2 regions of the Levilactobacillus parabrevis genome follow, and region 2 is predicted to be linked to the other one. Evidence: predicted binding sites of a transcription regulator. Region 2 holds the regulator's gene; the other holds the start of a gene.
What was found. Region 2 encodes Rex, which represses fermentation and respiration genes when NADH is low (regulators of the CRP and FNR family bind a similar motif). Its sites were predicted from a motif close to TTGTGAANTANTTCACAA; they were not measured.
Positions count from the first base shown of each region.

Region 1 (3,422 bases), 1.3 Mb from region 2:
ACTCATCGTTTGGCCATATCCTTATAAATCACGGGAACTGGTTTATAACTTTAGTGGATCAGCCACAGCTGGGGCCATTACGAAGTGGTTCCGCGATAACTTTGGGGATGCTGAAGTTGCTGTTCACAATCAAGGTGGACCGAACGCCTACGTTACTCTGGGCGCGGAAGCTAAAGATGTGCCAGCTGGTAGTCGGGGATTAGTAGTTCTCCCATACTTCATGGGTGAACGGGCGCCTGTCTGGAATTCTGATGCAAAGGGCATGGTCTTCGGACTATCGTTAGTTCATACGAAGGCAGATCTGTTCCACGCCTTCCAAGAAGCGGTTTGCTACGCTTTACGGCACAGTATGGAAAGCACGGGCCGCGACTTGGGTGATTACATTGTGATTGCCGGTGGCGTGACGAACTCGCCAGACTGGGTTCAAATGTTTGCTGACGTGACGGGTTATGCCGTCCGGACACCTGTCGATGATGCGGAAGCTAACCTGGGTGATGTGATGTTGGCTGGTTTAGCAACGGACACCTTAACGGTTGATGAAGTTCAGAAGTGGCAAGTTCTGGGCGATAAGATTGAACCACGTGCTGAGCAGCATGCCACCTATAACGACTACTACAAGCTTTACCGAAAGCTCTATGATGACTTGGGCGATGATATGCACACCCTGTCGTTGATTTCCGGTATCGAGGAGTCTTAACACGTTAGACGATCGATTTCTGACGAGAGCAGGCTCGAGAGTAAACGTGAACGATTAAATGAGGAGTTCGGGAACTATTCTCGGACTCTTCATTCGATTGGGGGAAATGAAGATGTACCGAATGATAACGAGTGATCTAGATGAAACGTTGCTTCGAGCAGATGGCAGCATTTCAGCGGCAAACATTGCGGCAATCAAACGGGCCACTCAAATGGGAATCAAATTTGTACCGAATACGGGGCGTAGCTTTCTGAGCATCCAACCGCTCTTGCGACGTCTTGACCTGTGGAACCAGCCCAATCAGTATGTGATTTCATACAATGGCGGCGCAATCGTCGAAAATTGGGAAAATCACGTTCTGCTGAGCCGTGAACTGCCCTACGAGGTGGCTGCGGCGGTCTTTAAAGTTCTGCAGCAGTTCGACGTGGCAATTCACGTGTATACGTTGCGAGGACTCGCAATTTATCATCCTGTAGCGGCTGACTTGGCTTACCTGAAGACGCGCGGCGTATCGGCCACAACTATGCGTGGTGACTTTTCGCAGTTTCAATTGGGGCGAATCATGAAAGTAATTGCGATGAGTCCAAGCCTGGCAGTCCGACGTGCAGCAAAGGCGGCGGTAGAGCAACAGGTTACGCAGCCGGTGACGTGTACATTTTCATCGGATCGCTACATGGAAGTGAATTCCGTTGGTGTTGACAAGGGGCAGGCCACGTTAGCCCTAGGACAGCGCTTGGGCATTTCGCCAGCAGAAATTATGGGAATTGGGGACAATGCCAATGATCTGGCGATGCTTGAGCAAGTCGGGTGTGCAGTTGCCGTACAAAATGCCTCGGCAGAAGCTAAGAAAGTGGCTACGCATGTCACCACCGCAAACTTTGAATCTGGGGTAAGCGAGGCAATTGATCGCTGGGTTCTGAATTAGCAAGCGGGTGCGAATGAAAACCCGTGGTGATACAACTGAAAAGGTGACTCACAGAATAGAATGAAGGGTCATACCGGCTGAAAACCAGTGTGAAGGGTCGTTGACTGGATTTGTGGAAATGAGGCCACGCCAGTGTGCTTGGAACGGCTGGCAGAATGCTGGGGAACTAGACCAATAAGTTACATTTGAAAATAAGTCGTCAATTTTCCTTGTGAATGTTAAAACTTGTTATCAAATCCACTTAACTAATTGATTCGAAAATTCAGTGCGTAAATGGAAAAATGTTTTGTGATTTCATTGAACCATGGGAGCACTTACTGCCGCGTGGCACAAAGAATTGTCGCTTGTGCACAAATGGAGCTGAAAGCATTGTTTTGTGACCTGAAATGCTTTATAGTTAACTTGTGAACAGCTTATCAAAAAGGGGATGTGTTGAATGGCAATTACCATTTCGGTTTTAAAAGAAGCGCCTGGTGAAAACCGGGTCGCATTGTCACCGGACGTCGTACGTAAGCTCGTCAAGAATGACTACCAAGTACTGATTGAACAAGGTGCTGGGGAACGGTCCTTCTATCGGGATGCAGTCTACACTGAGGCCGGTGCCAAAGTCGTTGACCGCGCAGAAGCGATTACGCAAGCAACTGTAATCGCCACGATTGACCAACCAGATGATGCAACCATTGATCAGATGAAGGCTGGACAAGCACTGATTGGTTTGTTATCGCCATTGACGGATATTGACTTTGTTAAGAAGTTAGCCGCCAAGAAGATTACTGCATTAGCGTTTGAACTCTTGCCACGGACGGTCTCACGGGCCCAAACTATGGATGTTTTGAGTTCGCAAGCCAGTGTTGCTGGTTATAAGGTGGGCCTGATGGCCGCGGATCATTTCTCACGGTATTTTCCAATGATGATCACCGCCGCCGGGACTGCCAAGCCAGCTAAGGTGTTAGTCTTAGGGACCGGGGTTGCCGGACTACAGGCCATTGGGACCGCTAAACGGTTAGGGGCCATGGTTTCCGGTTACGATATTCGGCCAGCTTCACGGGGTGAAGTGGAATCGTTGGGGGCAACTTTCCTGACGACCTCCGTTTCTGCCACCGGTGAAGGGGGCTATGCTCGGCAATTGACCGAGGAAGAAACTGCACAACAACAAGCAGAATTGGAAGGATTCATCGCCCAAAACAACGTGATCATTACGACCGCGCAAGTGCCTGGGCGGCGGCCACCACTGCTGGTTACCCAGAAGTCCGTGGACGAAGCCAAGACCGGGACGTTATTTATGGATTTAGCCGCTAGTGACTTAGGCGGGAACGTTGCCGGATCAAAGCCGGGTGAAACGGTCACAACGCCAAATGGTGCTGAAATTGTGGGTGCTGGCGATATGGCTAGTCAATTACCAGCCTCCGCCTCTGACATGTATGCCAAGAACGTGCAAGCTGTCTTAAATGATGTAAACGAGGATGGCAAGCTGGTCTTTGACATTGATGATGAAGTGGTTGGTGAACTCTTGGCAACCTATGACGGTGAGATTATTAGTAACCGACTACGGTCTGTCATGGAACTGCCGGAACGTAAACCAGCAGAACCGGAAGAACCTGAAACGCCGGCTGAAGATCAAGACGACGCGAAAGGAGCTGATTAGTGATGAGTGAGGAATTATTTACGAATCTAGCAATTTTTGTTTTAAGTCTATTGGTTGGGTTTGAAGTTATGAGTAAAATTCCAGCTACCCTGCAAACCCCTATGATGTCCGGGGCCAACGCCATTCATGGTGTCGTTGTGGTTGGGGCCTTTGTC
Region 1 is NZ_CP168688.1:598,800-602,221, forward strand. It holds gene ACEPSU_RS02895 (FGGY-family carbohydrate kinase) at 1-697, shown strand, start outside; gene ACEPSU_RS02900 (Cof-type HAD-IIB family hydrolase) at 810-1,622, shown strand; gene ACEPSU_RS02905 (NAD(P) transhydrogenase subunit alpha) at 2,059-3,267, shown strand; gene ACEPSU_RS02910 (NAD(P) transhydrogenase subunit alpha) at 3,270-3,422, shown strand, end outside.
Region 1: ACEPSU_RS02905 (NAD(P) transhydrogenase subunit alpha) is a predicted target of Rex. The motif match lies at 2,025-2,042, and genes of this name have one in related genera.

Region 2 (3,422 bases):
AAAATCAAGGAATTTGACAAACAAATTCCTTGATTCAGCACCCCCACCACGCGCTATCCGGTGTGGCTGAGAGGCTTAGCGAATTTTACATTTTCCAGATAACAGTTGCTTCGGTCTAGATGTCTTTTCACATTAGATGAGAACTGTCGCCTACGACTGCCAGGAATTCTGCCGCTGTGGGGACCGCTTCCAGCCAAGAAACGGGCTTCCAGCTCGGTTTAGAACCTCGCGAAGTTCGCGTGAGTTTCCAAACACGTCCCGCACTGTAAGACCGGGAAGGCCCAAGCGCCCGGACTAACACCGCCGTCACGGCTGGCATCATCCCTGGCCTCCTCCGGCTAAATACGCTTTTATCCTAAAAATTGACTGAGCCAGCCGCGGGGGCGGTGTTAACTGGCAATTTATTCTGGAACCAGCTTACACCACAGGTAACTCTGAAGACTCGTGAATTTCGAGGCTTCAAATCGAGTGAAAAGACTGACGATTTCCCAATAGTAAGCCGATCAGTCTAGACATTCTGTTCTCAAAATGCAAAATCCCATCCTAGCTTCGCTCAAAACTAATCATTGATCTTATCTAACTTCAGTAGCCTATTCAGAATCCAGAAAATCTTAGTCGACTTATAGCTTATGGTAGTATCCACTCCACTTGGGGCTATGATGGTTCTGAAGTTACCTTAGTCGGAGGCTACCAGGGATGGCGCCAACCGTGACGACGGCGTTAGATCGGGCGCTTGCTCTTTCCCGATCTTACGGCGTGGGACGTGTTTGGAAACTCGCATGAACCTTGCGAGGTTTCAAACCGAGCTGGAAGCCCGCCCTTTGGCTGCAGGCGGCCCCCACAGTGACGGAATCCCTGGCAACCGCAGACGAAATTGATAAGGACAATCAAAAAAAATCGCAATCCCCAAATGAGGACTGCGATTCAACCATTAACTTAAATTATTGTAGTGTTCCAGGAAGTAGATCAACGTTTGAAGCTCGTTGGTCAAGTCCACGTTTTGGACACGGACACCCTTTGGCACGGTGATCCGCAGTGGTGTGAAGTTCAAGATACCTTTGACACCGCCAGACACGGCTTCATCGGTTACCTCTTGTGCCACTTGGGATGGAACGGTCAAAATGGCCACTTCAATCTGTTGTTCTTCCAACTGCGTCCGTAGATCCGTCATCGGATAGATGGGAACCCCACTTTGAATTGTGTTGGCAATCTCTTGCTTCACGTCAAAGGCGGCGCTGATTCGCACGTTGCTGTCCTGATGGAAGTTGAAGTTCAACAGGGCGTGACCTAAGTTTCCGACCCCAATCAGGGCAACACTCGTTAAGCGGTCCTGATTCAAAATCTTCTTAAAGAACTTAATCAAACTTTCAACGTCGTAACCATAGCCCCGTTTACCGAGGGCCCCAAAGTACGAGAAGTCCCGACGAATTGTTGCGGAATCGACCTTAACGGCTTCGGACAATTCAGTCGAAGACACCCGGGTTTTGTCGGCATCAAGTAAAATATTAAGGTAACGGTAGTAGATGGGCAAGCGCTTGGCGGTCGCCCGGGGAATTTTTTGTTCTGTCAAAAACGAGACCTCCTAATCAAAGAAACTGGCTATCGTTCACAAGCGATAGCCTCTTATTTAAATAATTGTCTGGATTGTGAAATCAACTTTCTTATAGATTATAGCATAACCGTTCATCTTGTGAAAGAATTTGCAAGTTTTTTTCACTATTTAAATCGTAATTTCGGTCTCTCTCGAGAATATGCTAAAATAGTGGGTATCAGTGTCCGCTATCTCCCCTTATCATTGGGACCATTTTCACCCGACAACAGGGATAACGGCAACTTGCTTCGGATAAGCGGCAGCATTTAACGCCGTGCAAGCTAGCCAATTCGTAACAGCGGCAACTTCTAACGTAACTTTAACCCTAAAACTAACACAAAAAACCACTAAAGGAGGTTGGCTCACCGTGATTCTTTTACAAGTCCAACAAGTTACCCGGCGCTTCGGTGCCGCCGTCCTATTCGAAAACGTCAGTATGGACGTTCCTGAACACGGACGGGTGGCCCTCGTCGGCCGCAACGGTGCAGGGAAATCAACCCTATTAAAAATGATTGCTGGTGAAACCACCCCAGATGTCGGTCAGATCACGACCAAACGCGGCTTGACCCTGGGCTATCAGGCTCAGAATGCCGGTCTCGCGTCAACCAAGACTGTCTGGAACGAAATGCTCAGTGTCTTTGCTAAGCTCATCGCCATGGAAAACCGGATGCATGAATTGGAACAGCAAATGAGTGACCCAACCGTGACCGCCGATCAGGAACGGTTCGCACAAGTTTCGGCGAGTTACGATCAGCTCCAACAAGATTTCAGCGACCAAAACGGCTACGGCTACCAAGCCGAAATTCGTGGTGTGCTCCACGGATTTGAGTTTGACGAAAGCTACTATGATAAGCCAATTAATGAACTTTCTGGTGGCCAACGGACGCAATTGGCCCTGGCTAAACTGCTACTAGAACGTCCCGACCTCTTGATCTTGGACGAACCCACCAACCACTTGGACGTTGAAACGTTGACCTGGTTGGAAGGCTACCTGCAAGGTTATCCCGGTGCCATCCTCGTCGTCTCCCATGACCGGTACTTCCTCGATCACGTGGTCAACGACGTCTACGACATGGCTCATGGTGGCCTCGACCACTACCCCGGTAACTACTCGCACTACATCGCTGCCAAGGCAGAACGGTTGCGCTTAGCTTGGAAGGAATACGACAAGCAACAGGCCGAGATCGGTAAACTGGAAGACTTCGTCAACAAGAACATCGTCCGGGCATCCACCACTAAACGGGCTCAGGCCCGACGCAAACAATTAGAAAAGATGGATAAGATGGACCGACCAGAAGGCGACGAAAAAGCTGCCCGTTTCAGTTTTCATCCGAAGCGCCAAAGCGGTAACGTTGTGCTGGACGTCGTCAACGGTGCTGTGGGTTACGATGGCCAGATTCTCGCGGCCCCCGTTACCTTAGATATCAAGAAACATCAGGCCGTTGCTATTGTCGGTCCCAACGGTATCGGTAAGTCCACCCTGCTCAAGACAATTCTCGGTCGAATTCCAGCCATTCAGGGACAGATCATCTTCGGTACCGGCGTGGATACCGGTTACTACGACCAGGATCAAGCCACGCTGCACGACAAGAAGTCCGTGCTACATGAGCTGTGGGACGACCATCCCACGACCCCCGAGGGCGATATCCGCTCCATACTTGGTAGCTTTCTCTTCACCGGGAGCGATGTCGACAAGAGCGTTCACAGCCTAAGTGGTGGTGAACGGGCGCGGTTACTGCTGACGAAACTAGCCCTGCAACACGACAACTTCCTCATGCTTGACGAACCGACCAACCACCTGGATATCGATAGCCGTGAAGTCTTGGAGACC
Region 2 is NZ_CP168688.1:2,001,868-2,005,289, forward strand. It holds gene ACEPSU_RS09475 (redox-sensing transcriptional repressor Rex) at 932-1,570, opposite strand; gene ACEPSU_RS09480 (ABC-F family ATP-binding cassette domain-containing protein) at 1,959-3,422, shown strand, end outside.